3 regions of the Streptomyces sp. NPDC032721 genome follow, and region 3 is predicted to be linked to each of the others. Evidence: riboswitches for the same ligand, from Rfam matches in the RefSeq annotation. Region 3 holds a riboswitch; each other region holds the start of a gene.
The links. Region 3 has a riboswitch for cobalamin ahead of ACZ5PB_RS26550 (CoA-acylating methylmalonate-semialdehyde dehydrogenase). Riboswitches for the same ligand answer to the same signal wherever they lie in the genome.

Region 1 (10,183 bases), on a different contig from region 3:
CACCAGGTGGTCGACCAGGGTGGCGTGCACCCGGCGCTTGGCCTGGGTGCCCTCGCCCGGGTCGTTGACCAGGAACGGGTAGATGAGGGGGAGGTCGCCGAGGGCGGCGTCGGGGCCGCAGGCGGCGGAGAGTCCGGCGTTCTTGCCGGGCAGCCACTCCAGGTTGCCGTGCTTGCCGAGGTGGATCATCGCGTCGGCGCCGAAGCCGTTGTCGTCGGCGAAGGCGGCGATCCAGCGGTAGGCGGCGAGGTAGTGGTGCGAGGGCGGCAGGTCGGGGTCGTGGTAGATCGCAATCGGGTTCTCGCCGAAGCCGCGCGGCGGCTGGATGAGGATGAGCAGGTTGCCGTGCCGCAGGGCGGCGAGCACGATGTCGCCCTCGGGGTTGGCGGACCGGTCCACGAACATCTCGCCGGGCGCCGGGCCCCAGTGCTGCTCGACCGCTTCGCGCAGTTCGGCGGGCAGGGTGGCGTACCAGCGGCGGTAGTCGGCGGCCGGGATGCGGACCGGGTTGCGGGCCAACTGCTCCTCGGTCAGCCACTCCTGGTCGTGGCCGCCCGCCTCGATGAGCGCGTAGATCAGCTCGTCGCCCTCGCCGGAGACGAGTCCCGGCACCTCCTCCGTACCGAAGTCGTAGCCCTCGGCCTGGAGGCGGCGCAGCAGGGCGACGGCACTTGCGGGGGTGTCGAGGCCGACGGCGTTGCCGATGCGGGAGTGCTTGGTGGGGTACGCGGAGAGCACGAGTGCGACGCGCTTCTCGGCGTTGGGGATGTGCCGCAGCCGTGCGTGGCGTACGGCGATTCCGGCGACGCGGGCGGCGCGCTCGGTGTCGGCGACGTACGCGGGCAGGCCGTCCTCGTCGATCTCCTTGAAGGAGAACGGGACGGTGATCAGGCGGCCGTCGAACTCCGGGACGGCGATCTGGCTGGCGGCGTCGAGCGGGGAGACGCCCTCGTCGTTGTCCTCCCAGTCGCCGCGCGAGGAGGTCAGGCAGAGCGCCTGGAGGATCGGTACGTCGAGGCCGGAGAGGGCGCCCGCGTCCCAGGACTCGTCGTCGCCGCCTGCCGATGCCTCGGCGGGGCGGGTGCCGCCCGCGGCGAGGACGGTGGTGACGATGGCGTCGGCGGCGCGCAGTTCCTCGATGAGCTCGGGCTCGGGGGTGCGCAGGGAGGCCACGTACAGCGGCAGCGGGCGCGCTCCGGCGGACTCGATCTCGCCGCAGAGGGCGTCGATGAAGGCGGTGTTGCCGCTCATGTGGTGGGCGCGGTAGTAGAGCACCGCGACGGTCGGGCCCTCGATGTCCTCGCGGGCGGTGCGCTCCAGCGGGCCCCAGGAGGGGGCGGGGGCGGGCGACTCGAAGCCGTGGCCGGTGAGGAGCACGGTGTCGGAGAGGAAGCGGGCCAGCTGTTCCAGGTTGGCGGGGCCACCGTGCGCCAGGTAGGCGTGCGCCTCGGCCGCGATGCCGACGGGGACGGTGGAGGCGGCCATCAGCTGGGCGTCGGGGGCCTGTTCACCGGTGAGGACGACGACGGGCCGGCCCGTGGCGAGCACCTGGTCGAGGCCGTCCTGCCAGGCGCGGACCCCGCCCAGCAGGCGTACGACGACGAGGTCGACACCGTCGAGGAGCCCGGGCAGGTCGGTGAGGGCGAGCCGGGAAGGGTTGGCGAAGCGGTAACCGACCGGGCCGTTCGAGGAGCGGGCGCTGAGCAGGTCGGTGTCGGACGTCGACAGGAGCAGGAGCATGCGGCGTCGTGCCTTCCTCGGGGTGTCCACGCCCCGGGCGGTGTCGGTGGTGAGCTCCGGGGGAACCGGGGCTCGGGCAGGGGAGTTCCTGACTCGCCCGGCGGTGGCCGGGCTCACAGTGGCGGGACCGCGCCGGAGTTCCACCGGGCTTCCTCCCCTGTCGCCTTCGGTGGCGACGACGAGCACGAACGCCCGCCACCAGGCATATTAGGGCCCCTGGTCAAGGGGACCGCACACAGTGTCGAACAGCAGTCCCCCGTCGGTCGGTATGCTCGCCGCCATGTCCCAGTTCCCGCCCCCACCAGCCACTTCGCCGACCCCGCCCGGAGCCTCCGGTACGGGGTCCGGGCGGACCGGTGGCGATGCCTGCCCGGGGTCCCTGCGGCTGCACGGTGCCGACGACGGGGCGCTGGCGCGGGTACGGCTGCCCGGCGGAGTGCTCGCCCGGGGACAGGCCGAGGTGCTCGGGGAGTTGGCGGACCGGCTGGGCGATGGTGAGATTCACCTCACTTCTCGCGGAAATGCCCAGCTCCGCGGTCTGCCCTCCGACTGCGGGGGCGAACTGGCCGGGCTGCTCGGTGAGTCGGGGCTGCTGCCGTCCGAACGCCATGAGCGGGTACGCAACATCGTGGCGTCGCCGCTGTCCGGGCTCGACGGCCTGGGCGCGGGGGACGTCGGCCGGTGGCTGGCCGAGCTGGACGCGCTGCTGTGCGGCAGCGAGCGGGCGACGCGGCTCTCGGGCCGGTTCCTGTTCGCGCTCGACGACGGCCGGGGCGATGTGGACGCGCTGGGCGCCGACGTGACGCTGCTCGCGCACTCCGGCGGCCGGGCCGTGCTGCGGATCGGTACGGCGGCCGATGCCGTACGGGTGCCGGACGCGCAAGCGGCGCGGGCGGCGCTCGTCGCGGCCGAGACCTTCCTGGAGCGGGCGCGGGACGCGGGGGTGTGGCGGGTGGCCGACCTCGCGGACGGTGCCGATCCGCTCCTGGACGCGGTCGTACGGGAGCTGGGTGCGGCCGGTGTCGAGGCCACGCGTGTCGCGGGCCCGCCCCGGCCCGCCGAGGCCGCCGCCCCGCGCTTCGGTGTCGTCACGGGCGCGGCCGGGCCCGGTGCCGCGCTGTCCGTCGGCGTACCCCTGGGACGTATCACCGCAGCGCAGTGGCGGCTGCTCGCGGACACCGCCGGGCGGCACGGTGACGGCACCCTGCGGCTGACGCCGTGGCGCGGGGTCGTCGTCCCCGGCGTGGCACGGCAGGAGGCGGACGGGCTGCTGGACGCGCTGGACGCGGCCGGTCTGATCACCCGTGACCGGTCGCCCTGGAGCGGGGTCGGGGCCTGCATCGGGCAGCCCGGCTGCGCGAAGTCGCTGTCCGACGTACGGGCGACGGCCGCGGCCGTGGCCGGTCCGGTGGGTGCGCTGCCCGTGCACTGGTCGGGGTGCTCGCGCAGGTGCGGGCATCCGCACGGCGACTGGGTCGATGTGGTCGCCACCCCCGAGGGGCATCGGATCTCCGTCGTACGCGGCGGGGTCGCGGACGCCCCGGTGACCGTCCCCGACGGTTCGCCCGCACTGTCCGGCGCGGTGGCCGCCGCACGCGGGCAGCACGCCTGACACGCTCGCCCCGTTCCTCCGCATCCCCCCTGCCCACGACTTCCCCGTACCCACGACAACCACTCAACTCCCCATCTCACGCCCGCAGAAGAGAGCGACAGCACAGTGCATCAGTACGAGAAGGACGGACCGGCGATCTACCGCCAGTCCTTCGCCACGATCCGCGCCGAGGCGGATCTGGCGGGTCTGCCCGCCGACGTCAGCCAGGTCGCGGTCCGTATGATCCACGCCTGCGGCATGGTCGACCTGGTGCGCGACCTGGCGTTCAGCCCGAACGTGGTCGCCAGTGCTCGGGCGGCGCTGCGCTCCGGCGCCCCGATCCTGTGCGACGTGCAGATGGTGGCCAGCGGAGTCACCCGCAAGCGGCTGCCCGCCGACAACGACGTGGTGTGCACGCTGTCCGACCCGTCGGTGCCGGATCTCGCCAAGGAGCTCGGGACGACCCGCAGCGCGGCGGCGATGGAGCTGTGGCGCGACCGTCTCGAAGGCTCCGTGGTGGCGGTCGGCAACGCGCCGACCTCGCTCTTCCGGCTCCTGGAAATGATCGAGGCGGGGGCGCCGCGTCCGGCGGCCGTGATCGGTGTACCGGTCGGGTTCGTGGGTGCGGCGGAGTCCAAGGAGGCACTGTCGGTGCACGAGTCCGGTCTTGAGCACCTGATCGTGCGCGGCCGGCGCGGGGGCAGCGCGATCGCCGCCGCCGCGCTCAACGCGATCGCCAGCGAGGAAGAATGAGCAGCAACGGGCAGGTCAAGGGCCGTCTTTACGGAGTCGGTCTCGGTCCCGGCGATCCGTCGCTGATGACGTTGCGCGCGGTGGAGGTCATCGCGGGGGCTGACGTGATCGCGTATCACAGCGCCCGGCACGGGCGGTCCATAGCGCGTTCCATCGCGGCGGGGCACCTGCGCGAGGACCACATCGAGGAACCCCTCGTCTACCCCGTCACGACGGAGACGACCGACCACCCGGGCGGCTACCGGGCGGCGCTGGAGGAGTTCTACGAGGAGGCGGCGGCCCGTCTCGCGGTGCACCTCGACGCGGGGCGCACGGTGGCGGTGCTCGCCGAGGGCGATCCGCTCTTCTACGGCTCGTACATGCACATGCACAAGCGGCTCGCGGACCGGTTCGCCACCGAGGTGATCCCCGGGGTGACCTCGGTGAGCGCGGCGGCGGCCCGGCTGGGCACGCCGCTCGTCGAGGGCGAGGAGGTGCTGACGATCCTGCCGGGCACGCTGCCCGAGGAGGAGCTGACGGCCCGGCTCGCCGCGACGGACGCGGCCGTGGTGATGAAGCTGGGGCGTACGTTCCCCGCGGTGCGCGGCGCCTTCGAGGCGTCGGGCCGGCTGGCCGAGGCCCGCTATGTGGAGCGCGCGACGATGGCCGGTGAGCGCACCGGTCAACTGGCGGACGTGGACGCGGATTCGGTGCCGTACTTCGCGGTCGCGGTGCTGCCCAGCCGGGTCGGTTCCGCGCACACCGAGGCTCCGGTGCCGCGTGCCGAGGGGGACGGCGAGGTGGTCGTGGTCGGGACGGGTCCGGCCGGGCCGCTGTGGCTGACCCCCGAGACGCGCGGTGCGCTGGCCGCCGCCGACGACCTGGTCGGGTACACGACGTACCTGGACCGGGTGCCGGTGCGGCCGGGGCAGGTGCGGCACGGCTCGGACAACAAGGTGGAGTCGGAGCGCGCCGAGTTCGCGCTGGATCTGGCGCGGCGCGGGCGGCGGGTCGCCGTGGTGTCGGGCGGTGACCCGGGTGTCTTCGCGATGGCGACGGCGGTCCTGGAGGTCGCCACGCAGAAGGAGTACGCGCAGGTTCCGGTACGGGTGCTGCCCGGTGTGACGGCCGCGAACGCCGCCGCCGCGAAGGCGGGTGCGCCGCTGGGGCACGACTACGCGACGATCTCGCTCTCCGACCGGCTGAAGCCGTGGGAGGTCATCGCGGAGCGGCTGCGCGCGGCGGCCTCGGCGGACCTGGTGCTGGCGCTGTACAACCCCGGTTCGCGCAGCCGTACCTGGCAGGTCGGCAAGGCCAGGGACCTGCTGCTTGAGCACCGTTCGCCGGACACCCCGGTGGTGCTCGGCCGGGACGTGGGCGGGCCCACCGAGCACGTACGGACGGTACGGCTCGGGGACCTCGACCCGGCGGAGGTCGACATGCGGACCCTGCTGATCGTCGGCTCGTCGCAGACGCGGTGGGAGCGGCGGGGCGACGACGGGGAGCGGATCGTCTGGACGCCCCGGCGGTATCCGGAGCTCTGAGAGCCCTGCTGGTTGCGCGGGCGGATCAGCGCTCACGTGGTTGCGCGAGCGGACTGACGCTCACGTGGTTGCGCGAGCGGACCAGTGCTCGCGCAACCAGGCCACGGCCGCTTCCGGGGTCCCCGCCTCCGGTACGCCCTCGGGGGCCGGCGGTCGGCGCACCACGACCACCGGGATCCCGGCCTCGCGGGCGGCGGTCAGCTTGGGTGCGGTGGCCGCGCCGCCGCTGTCCTTGGTGACGAGCACGTCGATGCGGTGGCGGGCGATCAGTTCGCGTTCCCCTTCGAGGGTGAAGGGGCCCCGGTCGAGGAGCACCTCCATGCGCGGCGGGCAGGGGCCGTCGGGAGCGTCCACCGACCGCATCAGGAACCACTGCTCCCCCAGCCCCGCGAAGGCGGCGAGGCCCATCCGCCCGGTGGTGAGGAAGACCCGCCCGCCCAGTGCGGGCAGCGCGTCGGCGGCTTCGGCCAGTGAGCCGACCGGGTGCCAGCGGTCGCCCTCACCGGCCGCCCAGCCGGGCCGGCGCAACGCCAGCAGGGGAACATGGGCAGCGGCGGCCGCGGTGGCCGCGTTCGAACTGATCGTTCCGGCGAAAGGATGGGTGGCGTCGATGAGCGCGTCCACCTGGTGGGTACGCAGCCATGCGGCCAGTCCGTCGGCGCCGCCGAACCCCCCGATCCGTACCTCGCCGGGCGGCAGCTTCGGGCTGGCGACCCGTCCGGCGAGTGAACTGGTGACCCTGATGCCCGGAAAGTCCACCAGGAGTGCGGCGAGGTGCCGCGCCTCCGTCGTACCGCCGAGAACGAGTATGTGCACGGGATCCATCCATGAGTGACACGAGTGATACGAGTGATTCGGGCAAGGGGCGGCCCGCCGCCGAGGGCGGTCGCGACGCCCAACTCAAGCACACCGGTCTGCGCTCCGGCTGGACGACCGGTGCCTGTGCGACGGCGGCCACCACCGCCGCGTACACGGCCCTGCTGGGCGGGGACTTCCCCGACCCGGTGACGATCACCCTGCCGCGCGGCCAGACCCCCGCGTTCGCCCTCGCGGTCGAGGAGCTGATCGAGGAGCCGGACGGCGACCGTGCGACGGCCGGAGTGGTCAAGGACGCGGGCGACGACCCGGACGTGACGCACGGGGCGCTGGTGCGCGCGACGGTACGGCGGCTGCCGCCGGGCTCGGGCGTGGTGTTCCGGGCGGGCCCCGGCGTCGGCACGGTCACCCTCCCCGGGCTGCCCCTGGACGTGGGCGAGCCCGCCATCAACCCGGTGCCCCGGCAGCTGATCCGCGAGCACGTGGCCCGGGTGGCGGCCGAGCACGGCACCACCGGCGACGTCGAGGTGACCGTCTCCGTGGACCACGGCGAGGAGATCGCCCGCTCCACCTGGAACGGCCGCCTCGGCATCCTCGGCGGCCTCTCCATCCTCGGCACCACGGGTGTCGTCGTGCCGTACTCCTGCTCGGCGTGGATCGACTCGATCCGCCGGGGGGTCGACGTGGCCAAGGCGGCCGGGCACACGCACGTGGCGGGCTGCACCGGGTCGACGTCGGAGAAGACGGTGGTGGCCGAGTACGGGCTGCCGGAGATCGCCCTGCTCGACATGGGGGACTTCGCGGGCGCGGTCCTGAAGTACGTACGCCGTCATCCGGTGGACCGGCTGACGATCTGCGGCGGCTTCGCCAAGCTGTCGAAGCTGGCGGCCGGTCACATGGACCTGCACTCCGGCCGCTCCCAGGTCGACAAGGGCTTCCTGGCGGAACTGGCCCGGCGCGGCGGCGCCGACGACGCCCTGGCGGCGGAGATCGCCGCCGCCAACACCGGTCTCGCCGCACTCCGGCTGTGCCAGGAGCACGGGGTGCCGCTCGGTGACCTGGTGGCGGTGGTGGCCCGCGACGAGGCGCTGTCCGTGCTGCGCGGGGCGCCGGTCGCGGTGGACGTCATCTGCATCGACCGGGCGGGGACGGTCGTGGGGCGCAGCGGCGTGCGCTGAGGGGCGGGGTACGGGGCGCGGCGCCCCTCCCGCACGGGAGTGCCGAGCCCCCGTTCGCACATCGGGACGCCGAGGCGCAGCTACGTCGCCCTCCTCACTTTGACGAACAGAAGTACGCTCCACATCGCCTTCCCCACACCGGAGTTGGTGCATACGGTCGCCCTTGCCAAGCGTCACGTCCCTGTCAAGGAGTGAGCGAATGAACCCCACTGTCCGTACCGCTGCCGCCACCGCGGCCCTCGTCACCGGGCTGTTCGCCGTCGGCGGCGTCTCCCACGCGGCCGAGAGAACCGGTGCGCAGAACCTCTCCGCGCACCTCCAGAAGGCCGTCGCCGCCGAGCAGCAGCTGGGCGGGACCACCGGCGGGCCGATCCTGGGCATGGTCGTCAACCCTGCCGCCGCCGCGTCCACGTCCTCCTGACAGCGCGGAGGTGCGCACTGTGGACGATCACGGCACAGACCACACCGCATGGTGTCCCAGCGGAGACGCCCACCGTCCGGAGTCCCTCGTACTGGGCGTGCGGTCGGGCGAGCACGGCCAGGTCGTCTACCTCGACGAACCGGTGCCCGCGGCAGCCGTGCTGTCGAGCGTTCCCGAAGGCATCGCTCCCAGCAGGGTGCTGCGGTTCGCCTCGCACTGCACGTCGGCCTGCGCGAACCGGGTGGGTGACGACTGCGGTCTGATCCGGCGCATCCAGACCCTGCCCGCCCCGCGCGACAGTGGAGCCGTGCCGCGGTGCCACCTGCGGCCGCGCTGCAAGTGGTGGCACCAGACAGGAGTGGACGCCTGTCACCGCTGTCCTGCCCTCGCCACGCTCAACTCCGTCGACGACCGCCTCGCCGCGCTGGTCGCCGATCCGGCCACGACCGTGGAGCAGTTGGAGAGCTGGATCGCCGAGGCGGAGCGAGCCGGGTGAACGTGCGGGGCCACGGCCGAACGGCGCGAAAGTCGGCCGTGGCCCCGCAGCGGCACAGGACCTCTTCCGGCCAATGATGGCGGGGGAAAGGGCATTCGGCACGGAACCCGCAGGTGTGGGGCTTTGTCGAAGCATTGCCCTTCACGGGCACCACGTCCCCCGGAGTGCGCGTGGAACGCACGTCTCCCCGGTTCGCCTTCGGGAAGTCACTGGTCCGGTTCTCTACCAGGTCGCCGGGCCCATGTGTGCCCGCGCGAATTCTCCGTTCGACGCCGATTCCCTTCCTCGGGTGCGCGGCACGGCGCCGGAACCCTTCTCCCGGTAAGCGTCGAACGCACGTCGCACCCCCGTACAACCTCCTTGCCCGCAAGCGGAATTGAGCCGCGAAGCGGCCCGCCACACAGTCACCAGAGGTCTTGTGGCGTCCGAAGTCAGGTGGTTAGGCTCCGGCTCGTTTCAGTTCCTTCGCATTTTCTGCAATTTCTTGGACCAATGGTGAACAGCTTTGCCGTGCCCGCAGACACGAGGTGCACGGCCCGCACCGCACTCGGGGACGAGGTCCAGGGGCAACCGGAAGGGAGCGGGGATGGCGAAGAACCCGGCGCCGCACACGGACCGCGACGCGGTCGCGTCCGGCCCCGCGGCGGCCGGGACCGCACCTCGCGACGCGCGCCTCTTCTGGTGCTCCCAGACCGCCGACGCGCTCGGCAGCCAGACCTCCGGCGTGGTCCTCCCGCTCCTGCTGCTGGCCCTCGGCCACTCGCCCGCCGCGGTCGGCGGGGTCGTGGCCGCGTCCGCCGTACTCGGTCTGGTCCTCGGCCCGTTGGCGGCCGTCCCCGCCGACCGGGGGGCCCGCAAGCCCGTGATGGTCGGGTCCGCGTGCGTGGCCGCACTGGCCATGGCGATCGTGGCGGGCGCGGTCGCCACCGGTCGCCCACCCCTGGCGCTGGTGCTGGCCGGAGTGCTGGTGGAACGGTTCGCCACCGCCGTGTACGAGGCCGCCGCGCGCGGCACGGTCGCCCTCCTCACCCCGCCCGAGGGATACGCCCGCACGGTGGCACGGCTGGAGGTCGGGGAACGGCTGGCCCTCGTCCTCGGGCCGGTGCTCGGCGGCGCCCTGTACCAGGTGGGCCGCGCCCTGCCCTTCGCCGTCGACGCCCTCTCCTACGCGGTGACCGCCCTCTGCGTGCGGTTCATGCGCGCCGACCTGCGCGCCCCGGCGCAGGCGACACAAGGCCCGGTCGCAAAGGGCGGACCGTCGGAGGGACGCCCGGCCGAGCGGCGGAGCACACCGCCGGTGCAACACCCGGAGGGGCTTCGGGGCGCACGTCCCGCAGTGGCCGCGGACGAACCGCCCCTCGCCGGGGCCGTCCCGGCGACGGGGACGCCGGACGCCCCGGCAGACGCCGCCCCCTCACGCGCCCGTACCCCGCTCCGCGGCGAACTCTTGGCCGGGCTGCGCCTCGTGGCGAGTTCCGCGATCCTGCGTCTGGTGCTGCTGTGGACCTCCGTCGTCAACGGGGTGCTGGCGGCGCTCTACTTCGGCGTCCTGTTCACCCTCCAGCGCGACGGCCACGGCGGCACCGCCACCGGTGCGGTCCTGGCCGTCGCCGGAGCCGCCGGAATCGCCGGCGCACTGGCCGCCCCCTCACTCGCCGTCCGCAT
Region 2 (10,183 bases), on a different contig from region 3:
GCTCCGCTCGGAATCGGACGCCCTCGTACCCCAACTCGCCCGAGCCGCAGTCGAGTTCCTCTCCGGCCCCGAACGTGAACTGCTCCGCGCCTGCACCGCCCCGCGCTGCGTGCGCTATTACGTCAAAGGGCACGGTCGCCAGGAGTACTGCAAACCCTCCTGCGGCAACCGTGCCCGCGCCGCCCGGCACTACCGGCGGCAGAAAGACGCGATCTAGAACGATCCGGAAGACGACCTAGAAGTCGTCGTCGAAGCCGACGGTGCCCTCCACAGCGACCTGGTACGCCGACGGGCGGCGCTCGAAGAAGTTGGTCAGTTCCTGGACGCCCTGGAGCTCCATGAAGGAGAAGGGGTTGGCGGAACCGTAGATCTTCGGGAAGCCGAGGCGCTCCAGGCGCTGGTCGGCGACGCACTCCAGGTACTCGCGCATGGACTCGGTGTTCATGCCCGGCAGGCCCTCGCCGCACAGGTCGCGGCCGAACTGGAGCTCCGCCTCCACGGCTTCCTTCAGCATGTCGGTGACCTGCTGCTGGAGCGCGTCGTCGAAGAGCTCGGGCTCCTCCTTGCGGACGGTGTCCACGACCTCGAACGCGAAGTTCATGTGCATGGTTTCGTCCCGGAAAACCCAGTTCGTCCCCGTCGCCAGCCCATGCAGCAGACCCCGCGAGCGGAACCAGTACACGTACGCGAAGGCGCCGTAGAAGAACAGGCCCTCGATGCAGGCCGCGAAGCAGATCAGGTTGAGCAGGAAGCGGCGGCGGTCGGCCTTGGTCTCCAGGCGGTCGATCTTCTCGACCGAGTCCATCCACTTGAAGCAGAACTGCGCCTTCTCGCGGATGGAGGGGATCTCCTCGACCGCGTCGAAGGCCGCCGCGCGGTCGTCCGGGTCGGGGAGGTAGGTGTCCAGGAGGGTCAGATAGAACTGGACGTGGACGGCTTCCTCGAAGAGCTGGCGCGAGAGGTAGAGGCGCGCTTCGGGGGAGTTGATGTGCTTGTAGAGGGTCAGGACGAGGTTGTTGGAGACGATCGAGTCGCCGGTCGCGAAGAACGCGACGAGGCGGCCGATCATGTGCTGCTCGCCCGGGGTGAGCTTCGCCAGGTCGGCGACGTCCGAGTGGAGGTCGACCTCCTCGACGGTCCAGGTGTTCTTGATCGCGTCCCGGTAGCGCTCGTAGAAGTCCGGGTAGCGCATGGGGCGGAGAGTCAGCTCGAAGCCGGGGTCGAGCAGGTTCTTCTCGGTGGAAGTGGACATTACTGGCAGGCCTCGCAGGACTCGGGGTTTTCCAGGGAGCAGGCGAGCGCTTCGGCGTCGGTCGCCTGCTGTACGGGGATGGGGGCGGCGGCAGCGGTCTGCGAGCCGGCCGCGCGGGCGATCCGGGTGGCCGGGCGCGAGCGCAGGTAGTACGTCGTCTTCAGGCCCTTCTTCCAGGCGTACGCGTACATCGAGCTGAGCTTGCCGATGGTGGGCGTTTCCAGGAAGAGGTTCAGGGACTGGGACTGGTCGAGGTACGGGGTGCGGGCGGCGGCCATGTCGATCAGGCCGCGCTGCGGGATCTCCCAGGCGGTGCGGTAGAGGTCGCGGACCTCGGTGGGGATCCAGTTGAAGCCCTGGACGGAGCCGGAGGCCTCGCGCAGTGCCTCGCGGGTCTGGGCGTCCCAGACGCCGAGCGCCTTCAGGTCGTTGACCAGGTAGGAGTTGACCTGGAGGAACTCGCCGGAGAGGGTCTCGCGCTTGAAGAGGTTGGAGACCTGCGGCTCGATGCACTCGTACACGCCTGCGATGGAGGCGATGGTGGCGGTCGGGGCGATCGCGAGGAGGAGGGAGTTGCGCATGCCGGTCCTGGCGATGCGGGCGCGCAGGGCTTCCCAGCGCTCCGGCCAGGTGGCCTGGACGCCGTAGTGGTCGGGGTGCAGTACGCCCCGGGCGGTGCGGGTCTTCTCCCAGGCGGGGAGCGGGCCCGAGCGCTCGGCGAGGTCGCAGGACGCCTCGTACGCGGCGAGCATGATGCGTTCGGCGATACGGGTGGAGAGGGCCGCGGCCTCGGCGGAGTCGAAGGGCAGCTTCAGCTGAAAGAAGACGTCCTGGAGGCCCATGGCACCCAGGCCCACCGGGCGCCACTTGGAGTTGGAGTTCCCGGCCTGCTCGGTCGGGTAGAAGTTGATGTCGACGACCCGGTCGAGGAAGGTGACGGCCGTGCGGACGGTCTCGTCCAGGCGGTCCCAGTCGATGTCGCGGGCCGCGGTGTCGACGAAGGCGCCCAGGTTGACCGAGCCGAGGTTGCAGACGGCCGTCTCGCCGTCGTTGGTGACCTCAAGGATCTCGGTGCAGAGGTTGGAGGAGTGGACCGTGTGGCCCGGCTCCGCCGTCTGGTTGGCGGTGCGGTTGGAGGCGTCCTTGAAGGTCATCCAGCCGTTGCCGGTCTGCGCGAGGGTGCGCATCATGCGGCCGTACAGCTCACGGGCCGGCATGGACTTCTTGGCCAGGCCCGCGGCTTCGGCCTTGCGGTAGGCGGCGTCGAAGTCGTCGCCCCACAGGTCGACGAGCTCGGGGACGTCGGCGGGGGAGAAGAGCGACCACTGGCCGTCCTGGTCCACGCGGCGCATGAACTCGTCCGGGATCCAGTGGGCGAGGTTCAGGTTGTGGGTGCGGCGGGCGTCCTCGCCGGTGTTGTCGCGGAGCTCCAGGAACTCCTCGATGTCCGCGTGCCAGGTCTCCAGGTAGACGGCTGCCGCACCCTTGCGGCGACCGCCCTGGTTGACGGCCGCGACGGAGGCGTCGAGCGTCTTCAGGAACGGCACGATGCCGTTGGAGTGGCCGTTGGTGCCGCGGATCAGGGAGCCGCGGGCGCGGATGCGCGAGTACGAGAGACCGATGCCGCCCGCGTGCTTGGAGAGGCGCGCGACCTGGTGGTAGCGGTCGTAGATCGAGTCCAGCTCGTCCATCGGGGAGTCGAGGAGGTAGCAGGACGACATCTGGGGGTGGCGGGTGCCGGAGTTGAAGAGAGTGGGGGAGGAGGGGAGGTAGTCCAGACGGCTCATCAGCCGGTAGAGCGAGGCGACCTCGGCGAGAGCCCGCTCGCTGTCGTCCTCGGCGAGGCCGGAGGCCACCCGCAGCATGAAGTGCTGCGGGGTCTCGATGACCTGGCGGGTGAGGGGGTGCCGGAGCAGGTAGCGGCTGTAGACCGTGCGCAGGCCGAAGTACTCGAAGCGGTCGTCGCCGTCGAGGTCGACCAGCTCGTCGAGGGCCGCCGCGTGCTTCGCGACGAAGTCGGCCGTACGGTCCGCGATGAGCCCTTCGCGGTGGCCGACGGCGACGGACTCGGAGAAGCAGCCGACGCCCTGGGTGGCTGCTTCGTCCCGGATCGTACGGGCGAGGAGGCGGGCGGCGAGGCGGGAGTACGCCGGGTCCTCGGAGATGAGTCCGGCGGCGGACTCGGTGGCGAGCTCGCGGAGTTCGGCGGCGTCCGAGCGTGCGTTGCGCCCGCGCAGGGCGGCGGCGGCGACCCGGCCGGGGTCGGTGTCGGTGAGGTCGGCGGTGAGGTCGGTCAGGGTGCGCAGGAGGGCGGTGCCGGGGGCGTCCTGCTGGTCCTGGCCGAGGTGCTGACTCTGCTCGGCGGTGGCCGGGTCGACTGGCGCGATGGTCACGTGGGGGCTCTCCCTCGCTCGGCGCCGCGCCTGCGGGGGAAGAGGGCGCACGGGCGCACGGGACCCCGGAAAGGGGCACGCGTCACCTGGCGTCCACTGGCCCTACCGCGAGGCCCGGACGTATCGGTGTCCGGATCGGTCGAGCCGGACTCGCTGTCGGCAGGTCCTCGGACTTTGACGGTGCGCAAAAGCGCACATGACACACCGTTGCGGGACAGTTCCGGATTCGCACCGGATTCCCCTGCGACGACAGCGAGACGAGCATACATGTGGGGGGTGCGTCGTGGTGCACCCACCACATCTTGTGTCGCGTGCGGTGGCGGTGAAGGGGCGGAAGCGGGCTAGAGCCCCTTCACGTACGTCAAAAGCCCCAGTCCGGGCACCGGTTCCCAGTCCCTTTCGGGTGTCCGTACGAAGCCGAGCCGCTCATAGATCCGGTGTGCGCCGCGCATCGTCGGCTGGGTCGACATCACCAGCCGTACGACCCCCTCCTCGGCCCGTGCGCGGGCGATGCAGGCCCGTACGAGGCTCTCGCCCGCCCCGCGGCCGCGGCCCGCGTGGGCGACCGCCAGCATGCGGAACTCGGCCTCGCCGGGGGAGGCGATGTCCTGGAGGGGGCTGCCCTGGGGTGCGTAGGTGACGGTGCCGATGAGGGTCCCCTCGGAGTCGACGGCCACGAGCAGTTCCGCCTGCTCGGCCCGGGAGGCGGCGTCGCGCAGCGTGTCGAGGTACGGGTCCCGGGTGCCCCCGGAGAGGAGGCCGTCGTCGAGGTAGGCGCGGGCGGTGATGTCGCCCACTTCGGTGTGTTCGGCGGGGTCGGCGGGCCGGATGTGAATGTCCATGCCGGTGAGTGTGCAACGCGAAGGCCCGGTGTCCCACTCCGTTTTCGCGGAGCGGAACACCGGGCCTTCACCCTTGCGGGAGGTGCCTCGGCGAGGTGCCTCGGCGGCAGGGCCTCAGCAGCAGCGGAAGCCCTCCCTGGGGTCGCCCTCGCGGGCGTCCATGCGCTTGCGTTCGAAGGCGCGGCGGGTCAGTACCCGGGCGTGCGGATCGTGCGCTCTGGCGTGTGCGACATACCGGTCGTACGCGGCTTCGCCGGTCACCTCGCGCACGTACCAGCGCAGTCGGCCCAGCCCGTGGCGCACCGCTGCCACGGTCCGGCCGGTGGCGGTCATGCCTTCTTCTCCCCGCCCTCGCGCGGCCTGCCCTCCGGGCCGATGCCGGCCGCGACCAGCTCCGCCTTCTCCTCCTTGGTGGCGATGAGCGAGGCGGGGGCGACGATCTTCGACTCGACGTAGGGGGTTTCGCTGAGCGTGACGCCCGCCGGGTTGCGGATCGCCTTCAGGCAGGCGCGGCAGGCCTCGAAGAGGACCACGACGATCAGCACGGCGAAGAGGATCGAAAGGATGCCGTCCACCGTGGAGTTGGTGACGATGGTCTCCATCTGGTCGCGGTTCTTGGCGAGTCCGACCTTGTCGAGTCCCTTGTCGAGGGCGGTCTGGTAGACGTCGCGCTGGGCGAAGAAGCCCACCTTCGGATCGGCGGAGAAGATCTTCTGCCAGCTCGCGGTGAGCGTGACCGCGACGTCCCAGAGCAGCGGAACGGCCGTCACCCAGGCGTACTTGAGCCGCCCGGACTTGATGAGGAGCGTGGTGCAGACGGCGAGCGCGACGGCGGCCAGGAGCTGGTTGGCGATTCCGAACAGCGGGAAGAGCTGGTTGATGCCGCCGAGCGGGTCGTGCACGCCGACCCACAGGAAGTACCCCCAGGCGACGACGACGATCGCGCTGGCGATCCAGACGCCGGGCTTCCAGCTTACGTTCTTGAACGGCTTGTAGACGTTGCCCAGCATGTCCTGGAGCATGAACCGGCCGACCCGGGTGCCCGCGTCGAGCGTCGTCAGGATGAACAGCGCCTCGAACATGATGGCGAAGTGGTACCAGAAGGCCTTCATCGCGGCGCCGCCGAAGGCCGCCGAGAAGATCTCGGAGAGGCCGAGCGCGAAGGTGGGCGCACCACCCGTGCGGTGCAGCAGGCTGGCCTCCTCGACGTCCTTGGCGGCCTGTGCGAGGTCGGCCGGGGAGATGGTGAAGCCTAGGTTGCCGACCGCCGTGGACGCCGCTTGCACGGTGTCACCGACCACGCCCGCGGGCGAGTTGATCGCGAAGTAGAGGCCGGGTTCGATGATGCAGGCGGCGATCAGTGCCATGACCGCGACGAACGACTCGACCAGCATGGAGCCGTAGCCGATCGTCCGGATCTGGGTCTCCTTCTGGATCATCTTCGGGGTGGTGCCCGAGGAGATCAGGGAGTGGAAGCCGGAGAGCGCGCCGCACGCGATGGTGATGAACACGAAGGGGAAGAGCGAGCCCGCGAAGACCGGCCCGGTCCCGCTCGTGGCGAACTTGGTGAGGCCGTCCATCTTGAGCGTCGGCAGCGCGATCAGCACGCCGATCGCGAGCAGGCCGATCGTGCCGATCTTCATGAAGGTGGACAGGTAGTCGCGCGGCGCCAGCAGCAGCCACACCGGCAGGACGGAGGCCAGGAACCCGTAGATCACCATCCAGATGACCAGGGTGCCCGGCTCCAGCGTGAACGTCTCGGCCCACGAGGACTCGGCCACCCAGCCGCCCGCGACGATCGCGAGCAGCAGCAGCGCGACACCGATCAGCGACACCTCGGTGACCCGGCCGGGCCGCAGGTTGCGCAGGTAGACGCCCATGAACAGGGCGATCGGGATGGTCATGCCGATGGAGAAGACGCCCCAGGGGGACTCGGCGAGCGCGTTCACGATGATCAGGGCGAGCACCGCGAGCAGGATGATCATGATGGCGAAGACGGCGATCAGAGCCGCGGCGCCGCCGACGGGGCCGATCTCGTCCCGGGCGATCTGGCCGAGCGAACGGCCGTTGCGCCGGGTGGAGAAGAACAGCGTGACCATGTCCTGCACGGCGCCCGCGAAGATCACGCCCGCCACGATCCAGATCGTGCCCGGCAGATAACCCATCTGCGCCGCCAGCACGGGGCCGACCAGCGGGCCGGCGCCCGCGATGGCCGCGAAGTGGTGGCCGAAGAGCACGCGGCGGTCGGTGGGGTGGAAGTCCACGCCGTCGTCGTTCAGTTCGGCCGGGGTGGCCCGGGTCTTGTCGACCTTCAGGACCCGGTTCGCGATGAACTTCGAGTAGAAGCGGTACGCGATGGCGTACGAGCCGAGGGCCGCGGCCAGCATCCAGGCCGCGGAGACGTCCTCGCCGCGCGAGAGGGCGAGCACCGCCCAGCCGGCCGCGCCGACGAGCGCCACCAGGCTCCAGACGGCCACGGACTTGGGGGACAGCTTGCGGGCGGGGCCGGGGGGAGCCCCGGTGGCCCCGGTCTCGACTGTCGGTCTCGGCTCTGCCATGGCGATCCGTCCCCTCACGCGATCTTTACGGTCGTAACGTGCGCGAAATCTAGGGGCTGCGACCGCGCTGCGGAACCCCCTGTCCGTATATCGGTACGGAAAAGGAGCGACCACCGCAGGTCAGGGGCGTACCGGAGTCAACTGACCGGAGCCTCTCAGCTGTTCGTCCCTGGTGGCTAGTCGTTCGGGCGCTGGAGCCTCGCCACGAACTTGTAGCGGTCGCCGCGGTAGACCGAGCGCACCCATTCCACCGGCTCGCCGCCCCTGTCGAGGGAGTGCCGCGAGAGCATCAGCATCGGCAGCCCGACGTCGGTGCCCAGCAGGCCCGCCTCGCGCGGGGTCGCGAGGGAGGTCTCGATGGTCTCCTCGGCCTCGGAGAGGTGTACGTCGTAGACCTCGGCGAGGGCGGTGTACAGCGAGGTGTACTTCACCAGCGAACGGCGCAGCGCGGGGAATCGCTTGGCGGACAGGTGGGTCGTCTCGATCGCCATCGGCTCGCCGCTGGCCAGCCGCAGCCGCTCGATGCGCAGGACGCGGCCGCCGGCGGTGATGTCGAGCAGTCCGGCGAGGGTGTCGTCGGCGGTCACGTACCCGATGTCCAGGAGCTGTGAGGTGGGTTCGAGGCCCTGGGCCCTCATGTCCTCGGTGTACGAGGTGAGTTGGAGCGACTGCGAGACCTTCGGCTTGGCGACGAAGGTGCCCTTGCCCTGGATGCGCTCCAGCCGGCCCTCGACGACCAGCTCCTGGAGGGCCTGGCGGACAGTGGTGCGGGAGGTGTCGAACTCGGCCGCCAGGGTGCGCTCCGGGGGCACCGGGGTGCCGGGCGGGAGCGTCTCGGTCATGTCGAGCAAGTGCCGCTTGAGCCGGTAGTACTTGGGCACGCGGGCGGTGCGGGTGGGGGCTCCGGTGGCGGGAGCGGGCTCGCTGTCGGCGGGCGGGGCGGGCGGGGCGGGCGGGGCGGCCGGGGCCGTCGCTGTCGCCGCTGTCGCTGACGTGAGCGAAGCGGCCGAAGTGGCCGCGCTGCTCCGCGTGTCGCCGGTGATCCCCGTGGCGCCCGTGCGCCCGCTGGTGCCTGTGCGCCCGGTGGTGCCCGTGCCGTCCTCCATGGTTCCCGTGCCTTCCGTGCTTCCCCCGTCGGTGGGCATGGTGGTCCGCCTTCCCGGTTCCTGCGCTGATGCCGTCACCGGCTCCTCCGTCTGTCGCGGCTCAGACCGACCGGGCACATGGGGGTGCCCGTCGGTCTTCCATGGATGGTGGCACGGTCCGCCGCGCGGGGCTTCGGCTCCGCGTGATTCCTTCTTATACACCGCGTCGCCCGGGAACGCGGTGGCCGCAGGGGCCCTTGAGGACTCCCGTACGAACCCAGGTGTCGGTCCGATAACGGACGCATCGCGGCGTCTTACTCACCCTTGACACCCCAAAAGGTCTAGGCCAAGCTCCGGGTACTGGTCTAAACCATTAAAGACCAGGTCCCAGTCCCACAGGCCGTACTTCGTGCGTTGTCCTCGCGGTGGGCAGGGGGTTTCAGGCATCCCTGAGCAGGAGAGTGGCGTAATGAAGCGCAAGCTCATCGCGGCGATTGGCGTCGCCGGCATGTTGGTCAGCGTCGCGGCGTGTGGCGGGTCGGACAGCAAGGACGACGGCAAGAAGGCCGGTGCCGACGGCTTCAAGGGGGAGACCCTGACGGTCTGGGCCATGGACGGCTCGACCCCGCCCGGCTGGACCAAGGACCTCACCGCCGAGTTCGAGAAGAAGACCGGCGCCAAGCTGAAGTTCGAGGTGCAGAAGTGGGAGGGCATCCAGCAGAAGCTGACGACCGCCCTCTCCGAGGAGAACCCTCCCGACGTCTTCGAGATCGGCAACACGCAGACCGCCGCGTACGCCAAGACCGGCGGCCTCGCCGACCTGGGCGACCTCAAGAAGGAGGTCGGCGCCGACTGGGCCGAGAACTTCAACAAGGCCGCGGTCGTCGACGGCAAGCAGTACGCCGCCCCGTGGTGGTTCGCCAACCGCGTCGTGGTCTACAACAAGGCCGTCTTCAAGGAGGCCGGTGTCACCGAGGTCCCCAAGACCCGTGACGACTTCTTCAAGGCGCTCGACAAGATCAAGGCCAAGGGCAAGGCCGAGCCCATCTACCTGCCCGGCCAGAACTGGTACTTCTTCGACGGCCTCACCATCGGCAAGGGTGCTGAGCTGATCAAGAAGGACGGCGACAAGTGGGTCTCCAACCTCGCCGACCCGAAGATCGCCGAGGCCGCCGAGCTCTACAAGAAGTACCAGTCCTACTCCAAGGCCCCCAAGGACAAGGACGAGGCGACCCCGCAGCAGGCCGACGTCTTCGCCAAGGGCAAGACCGGCGTCATGATCGCCATGGGCTGGGAGGCCGCCACGGCCATCAAGGCCAACCCGGCCATCGAGAAGGAGATCGGCTACTTCACCATCCCGGGTGAGACGGCCGACAAGCCCGAGGGCGTCTTCCTCGGCGGCTCCAACTTCGCCGTTGCCGAGGGCAGCAAGAAGCAGGCGCTCGCCAAGGAGTTCCTGAAGATCGCGCTCTCCGACAAGTTCGAGGGCGCGCTCGCCAAGGAGTCCGGCGTCATCCCGAACAAGGAGTCGCTCAACTCCAACCTGGTCGGCAACCCGGTCGCCGAGGCCGCCGCACCGTCCGCCAAGTTCGGTGGCACCACGCCGCTGATCCCGGAGTGGGCCGCGGTGGAGAACAACCCGAACCCGATCAAGACCTACCTGACGGCGGTCCTGAACGGCAAGACCCCGGCGGACGCCGCCAAGCAGGTCGAGGCCGAGCTCAACAAGCGCCTCGCGCAGAAGCAGTAGTCCCCTCCTGCCGGGTCCCGGCCCCAGCACGAACAGGGGGCCGGGACCCGGCAGTCAGCTGTGCTGCCCGCGTGGCAGGGCTGTGTCCCGCAGTGCCTAGGAAGAGATGGCGAGCATGACCGTGCAGACCGAACGGCCGCCCTCCGGTCCGACGGAGATCCTGAAGGGGGCCGGCGCAGCACCGGCCGAGCCGGGGAAGCGGCGCAGAGACCGCTCCTTGACTCCCTATCTGCTGCTGTTGCCCCCGGTGGCCGCCGTACTGGTCTTCCTGGGCTGGCCGTTGGTCAAGAACGTCCTCATCTC
Region 3 (10,183 bases):
CTGGAGCTCGACGCGCCGGTCAACCACTACCTCCCCGGACTGCTGCCCGACGACCGCATCACGGTCCGTCACCTGCTCACCCACCGCAGCGGCCTCGCCGAGTACACCGACCCCATGTTCGACAAGACCGTGCCCGGCTTCGAAGCCGTACGCAACCGCGTCTTCAGCTACCGGGAACTGGTCGACCTCTCGCTGGCCCTCCCGCGCACCACCGAACCCGGCGCGGCCTACAAGTACTCCAACGCCAACTTCGTCGTCCTCGGCATGCTCATCGAGAAGGCGACGGGGACCCCGGTCGCCAAGCAGTACGAGCGGCGCATCATCAAACGGCTGAAGCTGCGGCACACCGTGTACGTCCACCCGGACACCAAGATCAGGGGCAAGCACGTGCGCGGCTACCTCCACCCCGACGAGGAAGGGGCCCCGCTCGTCGACTCCACGGAGCAGACCGTCTCCTGGGCGCAGTCGGCCGGCGCGGTCATCTCCGACCCGGCCGACCTGAACACCTTCACGACCGCGCTGATGCAGGGCCGGCTGCTCTCGCCCCGCATGCTGGACGCCATGACCACGGTCACCCCGACGGACGCCACCGGGACCCGCTTCTACGGACTCGGCCTGCGCCGCTACGACCTCTCCTGCGGAACCCAGGTGTTCGGACACACCGGCACGGTGCAGGGCTTCTACACGTACGCCTTCGCCACCCGCGACGGCCGCCGCGCACTCTCCGCGATGGCGAACACCTCCAACCGGGGCGCGGTCAACACGGCACTCGGCGCGACGCTGGAGGCAGCCTTCTGCGGGAAGAAGCCCGCACCCACCACACGGTCCGCCGAGTCGCCGCGCCCGCTCACCCCGCTGCCGGCCGAAGCCGATCTGCCCGAGCGCCGCTGAGACGCTTGGTACCGCAGCCGCGGTGAAGCTCCTGGCAGACAGGGGTGATCCTGATCGACCATGATCGAGAACCCGTCCGCCAGGAGCTTCGACGCAACGCTGCCCGGCCTTCGGCCGGGCGACCGGTGTGACGGTCAGCGGTGGCGGAAGTCCGGGGGCCGTTTCTCCGTGAAGGCCGTCATGCCCTCCTTCTGGTCGGTGGTCGCGAACACCGCGTGGAACAGGCGGCGTTCGAAGCGGACCCCTTCGGCGAGCGTGGTCTCGAAGGCTCGGTTCACGGCCTCCTTGGCCATCATCGCCACGGGTGCGGACATCGCGGCGACGGTCTCGGCCACGGACATGGCCTCGGCCAGCAGTTCGTCCGCCGGGACGATACGGGAGACCAGGCCGGCCCGTTCGGCCTCGACGGCGTCCATGGTGCGGCCGGTCAGGCACAGTTCCATGGCCTTGGCCTTGCCGATCGCCCGGGTGAGGCGCTGGGAGCCGCCGATGCCCGGGATCACGCCGAGCTTGATCTCGGGCTGGCCGAAGACCGCGGTGTCGGCGGCGAGCAGGATGTCGCAGAGCATCGCGAGCTCGCACCCGCCGCCCAGGGCGTAGCCGGAGACGGCGGCGACGGTGGGCGTGCGGAGGTCGCCGAGCCGGTCCCACGCGGTGAACCAGTCGGTGAGGTACATGTCCATGTACCCCTGGGGCTGCATCTCCTTGATGTCGGCTCCGGCGGCGAAGGCCTTCGGGGAACCGGTGAGGACGATGCAGCCGATCTCCGGGTCCCGGTCGAGGGCCTCCGTGGCGGCCACGACCTCCTCCATCACCCGGAGGTTGAGCGCGTTGAGCGCCTTGGGGCGGTTGAGGGTGAGGAGGGCGGTGCGGCCCTTGCGTTCGACGAGGATCGTCTCGTAGTCAGTGGTCTCGTGGTCGGAGGTCGCGTGAGCGGTGGTCATGAGGTGGCTTCCTTGGGGTCCTTGGGGTCCTTGGGGTCCTTGGGGTCCTTGGGGGTCGTGCCAGGGGCGGCCGTCCCGTCCCGCAGGGCGTGGACGATGGCGGAGAAGTCCTGCCCGTTTCCGCTTCCCTCGGCGAACGCGGCGTACATCTCGGCCGCCCGCAGCCCGAGTCCGGTTTCGATGCCGCCCTCGCGCAGGGCGTTCGCGGCGAGGCCGAGGTCCTTGGCCATCAGCGGGGCCGCGAACCCCGGCACGTAGTCGCGGTTGGCGGGGCTGGCCGGGACCGGGCCCGGTACGGGGCAGTTGGTGGTGAGTGCCCAGCACTGGCCGGATGCGGTGGAGGCGACGTCGTAGAGCGCCTGGTGGGAGAGGCCGAGGGATTCGCCGAGTACGAAAGCCTCGCTGACGGCGATCATGGAGATCCCGAGGATCATGTTGTTGCAGATCTTCGCGGCCTGACCCGCGCCCGCCTCTCCGCAGTGCACCGCCTTCCTGCCCATGGCGGCGAGCAGCGGTTCGGCAAGGGCGAACTCCGCCTCACCGCCGCCCGCCATGAAGGTGAGGGAGGCTGCCTCCGCCCCCACGACTCCGCCCGAGACGGGCGCGTCGAGTGCCCGGTGACCTGCGGCGACGGCCGCCCGGTGGGCGGCGCGGGCGTCTGCGACGTCGATGGTGGAGCAGTCCACGAACAGCGTCCCGGGCTTCGCGGCCGCCAGCAGGCCCTCGTCCTGGTAGAGGGAGAGGACGTGGCGGCCCGCCGGGAGCATGGTGATCACCACGTCCGCCGGGGCGGCGGCCTCGCGCGCCGAGCCCGTGCCCTCCACCCCGGCCGCGACGGCGACGGTCATCGCCTCGGGGGCGAGGTCGAAGCCGAGTACGCGGTGACCGGCGGCGGCCAGGTTGGCGGCCATCGGGCCGCCCATGTGGCCGAGGCCGATGAAGGCGATGACGGTGGTCACCAGGGCACCTCCTGCGCGGGGGCGGTCAGTTGGAGTTCGCCGCCGGGCGGCGGGACGAAGTAGCGCGCCACGTCCGCGTCGGTGACCTCGGCCAGCGTGGCCGGTTTCCAGCGCGGGTCGCGGTCCTTGTCGATGACCTGGGCCCGGATTCCCTCGACCAGGTCGTACGAGGCGAGTGCGGCGCAGGAGGTCCGGTACTCCTGCTCCAGGACGCGTTCCAGCGGACCGAGCCGCCGGGCCCGGCGGACCGCGCGGAGGGTGACCTTCAGGGCGGTGGGCGATTTGGTCAGCAGGGTGTCGGCCGTCGCCCCTGCGGCCTCGGAGCCGTGGTCCCGCAGCCGGGCGACGATCGCCTCGACGGTGTCGGCGGCGTAGCACGCGTCGATCCAGGTCCTGTGGTCCGCCAGGGTGCCGGGCGGCGGCTGGGCCACGTACTTCGGCAGGACGTCCCAGACCGGTCGGCCGGACAGGTCGTCGAGAAGTCCCGGCAGGTCTGCCGAGGGTACGAAGTGGTCGGCGAGCCCGCACAACAGGGCGTCGGCGGCGCCGAGTTGTGCGCCGGTGAGCGCGAGGTGGGTGCCGAGCTCGCCGGGTGCGAGGGCGAGCAGGTGGGTACCGCCGACGTCCGGTACGAAGCCGATGCCGGTCTCCGGCATGGCGATCCGGGAGCGCTCGGTGACGATACGGACACTGCCGTGCGCGCTCACGCCGACGCCGCCGCCCATCACGATGCCGTCCATGACGGCGACGTACGGCTTGGGGTAGCGGGCGATCCTGGCGTTGAGCCGGTACTCGTCGCGCCAGAAGGCGGCAGAGGAACTGCCGCCGGTACGAGCGTCTCCCGTACGGGCGTCCCGGTGGATCGCGCGGATGTCGCCGCCCGCGCACAGACCGCGTTCGCCTGCGCCGCTGAGGGTCACCACCTGTACGGCGGGGTCGTGTTCCCAGGCGGTCAGCGCCTCGTCGATGGCCCGCACCATGGCGTGGTTGAGGGCGTTGAGTGCCTTCGGCCGGTTGAGCACCAGGTGGGCCGCCCGCCCCTCGGTACGGAGAAGGACCTCGTCGGCGGGATTCCGGACAGGGTTCTGGGCGGGGTTCTCGGCACCGGTCATCGCAGTGCCCCCGTCAGCCCTCGGGCGACGATGACGCGCATGATCTCGTTGGTCCCTTCCAAGATCTGGTGCACTCGGAGGTCGCGGACGATCTTCTCGATGCCGTACTCGCTCAAGTAGCCGTATCCGCCGTGGAGTTGGAGCGCCCGGTCGGCGACCGAGTAGCCCGTGTCGGTGGCGAAGCGCTTGGCCATCGCGCACAGCTCCGCGGCCTTCGGATCGGCCGCGTCGAGTGCGGCGGCGGCCTGCCGGAGCAGGGCCCGGGCGGCGGCCAGTTCGGTGGCCATGTCGGCGAGCCGGAACTGCAGGGCCTGGGCGTCAAGCAGCCGGGCCCCGAAGGCCTCCCGGTCGGCGAGGTGGGCGAGGCTGCGGTTCAGGGCGCTCTGCGCGCCGCCCAGGGAGCAGGCGGCGATGCCGAGCCGGCCGCCGTTCAGTCCGCCCATGGCGATGCGGAACCCGTTGCCCTCGCCGCCGAGCAGCCGGTCGGCGGGCAGCCGTACGCCGTCGAGGACGACCTGGCGGGTGGGCTGGGCGTTCCAGCCCATCTTCTGTTCGTTGGCGCCGAAGGAGACCCCGGGGTCGTCGCGTTCGACGACGAACGCGGAGATCCCGCGCGGCCCCGCCTCCCCCGTCCTGGCCATGACCACGTACACCCCGGCGGTTCCGGCACCGGAGATGAACTGCTTGACGCCGGTCAGGACGTAGTGGTCGCCGTCCCGGTCGGCGCGCGTGCGCAGGGCGCCCGCGTCCGAGCCCGCGCCCGGTTCGGTGAGGCAGTAGCTGCCCAGCGTGTCGGCCGCGCACAGGCCCGGCAGCCAGCGGCGGCGCTGCGCCGCGTCGCCGTGGCGGTCGATCATCGAGGCGACCATGTTGTGGATGGAGAGGTATCCGGCGATGGACGGGCAGCCGGTGGCCAGCGTCTCGAAGACGAGGACGCCGTCGGCCCGGCTGAGCCCGGAGCCGCCGTGCTCCTCGCGTACGTAAACTCCGCCGAGGCCGAGACCCGCGGCCTTGCGGATCACCTCGACGGGGAAGTACTTGTCCTGGTCCCAGGCGACGGCGTGCGGGGCGAGCTGCTCCTGTGCGAAGTCGAGGGTGACCTCGGCCAGGGCGAGCTGGTCCTCGGTGAGCAGGGTCACGGCGCTCATCCCATCGTCGGGATGGTGAAGCTCGCGCCCTCCTTGACCCCGGAGGGCCAGCGCGAGGTGACGGTCTTGGTACGGGTGAGGAAGCGGACGGAGTCGGGGCCGTGCTGGTTGAGGTCGCCGAAGCCGGACCGCTTCCAGCCGCCGAAGGTGTGGTACGCGACGGGCACCGGGACGGGGACGTTGACGCCGACCATGCCGGTGTTGACGCGGCGGGTGAAGTCGCGGGCGGTGTCCCCGTCGCGGGTGAAGATCGCGACGCCGTTGCCGTACGGGTGCTCGCTGGGCAGCCGTAGCGCCTCCTCGTAGTCGGCGGCCCGTACGACGCACAGCACGGGGCCGAAGATCTCCTCCCGGTAGATCCGCATCGAGGGGGTGACCCGGTCGAAGAGGGTGGCCCCGGCGAAGAAGCCGTTCTCGTGTCCCGGCAGGGTGAAGCCCCGTCCGTCCACGACGAGTTCGGCGCCCTCGACGTCCCCGATGCCCACGTAGCGGTTGACCCGGTCCAGGGCGTCCCGGCTGACGAGGGGGCCGAAGTCGGCGTCCGGGTCGTCGGAGGTGCCGATGCGCAGGGCGGCGATGCGTTCCCTGAGCTTGATCACCAGTGCGTCGGCCGTCTCCTCCCCGACGGGTACGGCGACGGAGATCGCCATGCAGCGTTCGCCCGCCGAGCCGTAGCCCGCGCCGATGAGGGCGTCCGCGGCCTGGTCGAGGTCGGCGTCGGGCATCACGATCAGGTGGTTCTTGGCGCCGCCGAAGCACTGGGCGCGCTTTCCGCGGGCGGCGGCGGTGGCGTAGAGGTGCGCGGCGACCGGGGTGGAGCCGACGAAGCCGATGGCCTGTACGCGCGGGTCGTCCAGGAGGGTGTCGACGGCTTCCTTGCCGCCGTTGACCACGTTGAGCACCCCGGGCGGCAGTCCCGCTTCCAGGAACAGTTCGGCCAGCCGCAGCGGTACGGAGGGGTCGCGCTCGGAGGGCTTGAGGACGAAGGCGTTGCCGCAGGCCAGTGCCGGGGCGGCCTGCCACAGCGGGATCATCGCGGGGAAGTTGAAGGGGGTGATCCCGGCGACCACGCCGAGCGGTGAGCGCAGCGAGTGGACGTCGATACCGGTTCCGGCGTTGTCGGTGAACTCGCCCTTGAGGAGGTGCGGGATCCCGGCGGCGAACTCCACCACCTCCAGGCCGCGTTGGAGGTCGCCGTGGGCGTCGGCGACGGTCTTGCCGTGTTCGGCGGACAGCAGTCGGGCCAGCGACTCGCGTTCCTCCTCGACGAGTTGGAGGAAGCGGAGCAGGACGCGGGCGCGCCGCTGCGGGTTCCACTGCCCCCAGTCCTGCTGGGCCTTCTCGGCGTCGGTGATCGCCGCCTCGGTGTCGGCGCGTCCGGCCAGGGGGACCTTGGCCTGGACGGTGCCGGTGTTCGGGTCGTACACGTCGGCGAAGAGGCCGGACGTGCCGACGGTGTGCTTGCCGCCGATGAAGTGGGTGAGCTCGCGGACCATCGAAGCCTGCTCTCGTCAGGTTCAGCTGGGGATCCGAGGAAGGCGCGGCGGGGCGCGGGGCACACCGGTCGGGGTGTGCTGCGCACCGGTCGGGGTGCGTCGCGCAGGGTCCGCCGCGGGACAGGGGAAGGCGGCCGGGATACCGGAATGCCTTCGTCGAGTCACGAACGCGGGGGCAGGGCCTCGCAGTTCGGGTACTCCGCCGGATCACCTGGGCCGTGGTCACGTACCGGTGCCATGCGTGTCTGCTCCATCCTCGTGGAAAACACGGAACACCCCGTGGCCGGTATCCTGGCTCCCGGATCGACGCGCGTTCTCCGGCCTTCCCGACGGATGGGTTTCCGTCAGTGGCCTGTCCTGCTGGAAGAACACACTCCCCAGTCACAGTGGCGGGACCGCGCCGGATTCACACCGGCTTCCCTGCACCGCGGGCTTGTCACGAACATATAGTTGGACGTCCTAGTAAGTCCACCCCCACCTCGACCCCCACCTCCGCCGCACCTCGCCCCGCCACCGTCCCCGCCCCTGCCGGTGGTGACGGCAGGGGGCTTTGCCGCCTAGTGTGTCCCGTGCAGCTGGTTCGCCCTGCCCGCCAGGTAGACGCGTCGTAAGAGGGAACCCGGTGGGAATCCGGGACTGCCCCGCAGCGGTGAGTGGGAACGACAGCCGTCATACGCACTGGGTCCGGTCGGACCTGGGAAGCGACGGTCAGTAGGAATCCGCCGGAGGAGACCCCGGTGGGTGTGCCCGCGAGTCCGAAGACCTGCCCGTTGCCCGTACGCGACCCCTCGCGTGCGGATATTCCGGTGACCTCGTGGGCGGGTCGGCGTACACATCAGGCGGAAGTGCCGCGCCCGTCGCGCGCGTTCGGCTCCGCCCGGTTCCGTCACCCCTTCGCGCCTCATCACCGGGATTCTCAGGAGTCATCTCGCGAAGGAGATTTCCGTGACATCGAAGTCCGCAGCCGCGGCAGCACGCGCCACCGTGTACGGCTACCCCCGCCAGGGCCAGGGCCGGGAGCTCAAGAAGGCGGTCGAGGGCTACTGGAAGGGCCGCGTCAGCGCGGAAGCCCTCCAGCGGACCGCGCGGGACCTGCGCCGCACGAACTGGCAGCAGTTGGCCGACGCCGGTATCCACGAGGTGCCCACCGGTGACTTCTCGTACTACGACCACGTACTGGACACCAGCGTCATGGTCGGCGCAGTCCCCGACCGGCACCGCGCCTCGGTCGACTCGGACGCGCTCGACGGCTACTTCGCCATGGCCCGCGGCAACCAGGACGTGGCGCCCCTGGAAATGACCAAGTGGTTCGACACCAACTACCACTATCTGGTACCCGAGTTGGGCCCCGGCACCGTTTTCACCGCCGACTCCACGAAGCAGGTCGCCGAGCTGAAGGAAGCCATCGCGCTCGGGCACACCGCCCGCCCCGTCCTGGTCGGCCCGGTCACCTATCTGCTGCTCGCCAAGCCCGCCCCCGGTGTCGCCGACGACTTCGAGCCGCTCACCTTGCTGGACCGGCTGCTGCCCGTGTACGCCGAGGTGCTGGCCGACCTGCGGGCCGCCGGGGCCGAGTGGGTGCAGCTGGACGAACCCGCCCTGGTCCAGGACCGCACCCCGGCCGAACTGAACGCCGCCGACCGCGCCTACCGCGACCTCGGCAACCTCACCGACCGGCCCCGACTCCTGGTCGCCTCCTACTTCGACCGGCTCGGCGACGCCCTCCCCGTGCTCGCCAAGGCTCCGGTCGAGGGCCTGGCGCTGGACTTCACCGACTCCGCCGCCGCCAACCTCGACGCCCTCGCCAGGGTCGGCGGACTGCCCGGAAAGCGCCTGGTCGCGGGCGTGGTCAACGGCCGCAACATCTGGATCAACGACTACGAGAAGTCCCTCGCCACGCTGGGCACGCTCCTGGGCCTGGCCGACCGGGTCGACGTCGCCGCCTCCTGCTCCCTGCTGCACGTACCGCTCGACGCCGCCGCCGAGCGTGACGTGGAGCCGCAGATCCTGCGCTGGCTGGCCTTCGCCAAGCAGAAGGCCACCGAGATCGTCACCCTGGCCAAGGGCCTGTCCCAGGGCACCGGCGCGATCTCCGCCGAGATCGCCGCCAACCGCGCCGACCTGGCCTCCCGCGCCGGTTCCCCGATCACCCACGACCCGGCCGTCCGCGCCAAGACCGCCGCGATCACCGACGCGGACGGGCACCGCTCTGCACCGTACGAGGAGCGGGCCGTCGCCCAACGCGCCCACCTCGGGCTGCCGTTGCTGCCGACCACCACGATCGGCTCGTTCCCGCAGACCGCCGAACTGCGCACCGCCCGCGCCGACCTGCGGGCCGGGCGCATCGACACCGGCGGCTACGAGGAGCGCATCAAGGACGAGATCCGCGAGGTCCTCTCCTTCCAGGAGAAGGCCGGCATCGACGTCCTGGTGCACGGCGAGCCCGAACGCAACGACATGGTCCAGTACTTCGCCGAGCAGCTGACCGGATACCTGGCCACCCAGCACGGCTGGGTGCAGTCCTACGGCACCCGCTACGTCCGCCCGCCGGTCCTCGCGGGCGACATCTCGCGCCCCGAGCCGATGACCGTGCGCTGGACGTCGTACGCCCAGTCGCTGACCGACCGCCCGGTGAAGGGGATGCTGACCGGTCCGGTGACGATGCTCGCCTGGTCGTTCGTACGGGACGACCAGCCGCTCGGCGACACCGCGCGCCAGGTGGCACTTGCCCTGCGTGACGAGGTCAACGACCTTGAGGCGGCGGGCACTTCGGTCATCCAGGTCGACGAACCCGCGCTCCGGGAGACCCTGCCGCTGCGCGCCGCCGACCACGTCGCGTACCTGGAGTGGGCGACCGAGTCCTTCCGGCTCACCGTCGGCGGCGTACGTCCGCAGACCCAGATCCACACGCACATGTGCTACGCCGAGTTCGGCGACATCGTCCAGGCCATCGACGACCTCGACGCCGACGTCATCAGCCTGGAAGCGGCCCGCTCCCACATGCAGGTGGCCCGCGAACTCGCCGCCCACGGCTACCCGCGCGAGGCCGGACCCGGTGTGTACGACATCCACTCCCCGCGCGTCCCGAGCGCCGAGGAGGCAGCGACCCTGCTGCGCAAGGGCCTGGAGGCCATCCCGGCCCAGCGGCTGTGGGTCAACCCGGACTGCGGCCTGAAGACGCGGGGCTGGCCGGAGACCCGGACGTCGCTGGAGAACCTGGTGGCGGCGGCCCGGACCGTACGCGGGGAACTCACCGAGTCCTGACGCGTCCACGCCCACGGGTCCCGTTCGGGGGACGGGACCCGTGCCTGTCCGTCGGCGAAGCCGTTGCCCGTCCGCCGAGCCCCGTGAGAGCATCGACGGTTTCGAGCCATCCACTCCCATGTCCGCGAACGGCAGGCACCGCTTGATGCACACCACACAGCTGTCGGAAGCCGTACTTGACGACACGGACAACGTTCTGGTCGCGCCTTCCGCGCTGCACGACGACGAACTGGTCGGGCAGTTCTTCGGGTCGACGGTCACACCGGAGGAGCTTGCGTCCGGTTCGCTCGACCTCGCGCGGAAGACCGTCTATCTGTGCGGCGATCTCTCGGCGGCGCGTTCTGTCCAACTGGGCTCGGCAGAGCGGGT

Region 1: linked by a shared signal. The riboswitch ahead of cobN (cobaltochelatase subunit CobN) and the one ahead of ACZ5PB_RS26550 (CoA-acylating methylmalonate-semialdehyde dehydrogenase) in region 3 are both predicted to bind cobalamin.
Region 2: linked by a shared signal. The riboswitch ahead of ACZ5PB_RS32255 (ribonucleoside-diphosphate reductase subunit alpha) and the one ahead of ACZ5PB_RS26550 (CoA-acylating methylmalonate-semialdehyde dehydrogenase) in region 3 are both predicted to bind cobalamin.

What each region holds. Positions count from the first base shown of each region.
Region 1 is NZ_JBVIMX010000005.1:295,834-306,016, forward strand. Features, by position in the region: gene cobN (cobaltochelatase subunit CobN) at 1-1,740, opposite strand, end outside; cobalamin riboswitch at 1,803-1,952, opposite strand; gene cobG (precorrin-3B synthase) at 2,009-3,352, shown strand; gene ACZ5PB_RS13555 (precorrin-8X methylmutase) at 3,458-4,084, shown strand; gene ACZ5PB_RS13560 (precorrin-2 C(20)-methyltransferase) at 4,081-5,607, shown strand; gene ACZ5PB_RS13565 (cobalt-precorrin-6A reductase) at 5,668-6,423, opposite strand; gene ACZ5PB_RS13570 (cobalt-precorrin-5B (C(1))-methyltransferase) at 6,435-7,601, shown strand; gene ACZ5PB_RS13575 (hypothetical protein) at 7,801-8,022, shown strand; gene ACZ5PB_RS13580 (hypothetical protein) at 8,042-8,518, shown strand; gene ACZ5PB_RS13585 (MFS transporter) at 9,105-10,183, shown strand, end outside.
Region 2 is NZ_JBVIMX010000018.1:138,669-148,851, forward strand. Features, by position in the region: gene ACZ5PB_RS32245 (CGNR zinc finger domain-containing protein) at 1-217, shown strand, start outside; gene ACZ5PB_RS32250 (ribonucleotide-diphosphate reductase subunit beta) at 236-1,252, opposite strand; gene ACZ5PB_RS32255 (ribonucleoside-diphosphate reductase subunit alpha) at 1,252-3,645, opposite strand; cobalamin riboswitch at 3,787-3,911, opposite strand; gene ACZ5PB_RS32260 (GNAT family N-acetyltransferase) at 3,987-4,487, opposite strand; gene ACZ5PB_RS32265 (YbdD/YjiX family protein) at 4,602-4,820, opposite strand; gene ACZ5PB_RS32270 (carbon starvation CstA family protein) at 4,817-7,045, opposite strand; gene ACZ5PB_RS32275 (GntR family transcriptional regulator) at 7,222-7,926, opposite strand; gene ACZ5PB_RS32280 (extracellular solute-binding protein) at 8,600-9,880, shown strand; gene ACZ5PB_RS32285 (carbohydrate ABC transporter permease) at 9,996-10,183, shown strand, end outside.
Region 3 is NZ_JBVIMX010000013.1:93,021-103,203, reverse strand. Features, by position in the region: gene ACZ5PB_RS26575 (serine hydrolase domain-containing protein) at 1-891, shown strand, start outside; gene ACZ5PB_RS26570 (enoyl-CoA hydratase) at 1,026-1,835, opposite strand; gene mmsB (3-hydroxyisobutyrate dehydrogenase) at 1,832-2,794, opposite strand; gene ACZ5PB_RS26560 (enoyl-CoA hydratase/isomerase family protein) at 2,791-3,906, opposite strand; gene ACZ5PB_RS26555 (acyl-CoA dehydrogenase family protein) at 3,903-5,054, opposite strand; gene ACZ5PB_RS26550 (CoA-acylating methylmalonate-semialdehyde dehydrogenase) at 5,051-6,550, opposite strand; cobalamin riboswitch at 6,815-6,995, opposite strand; cobalamin riboswitch at 7,110-7,335, shown strand; gene metE (5-methyltetrahydropteroyltriglutamate--homocysteine S-methyltransferase) at 7,496-9,814, shown strand; gene ACZ5PB_RS26540 (hypothetical protein) at 9,960-10,183, shown strand, end outside.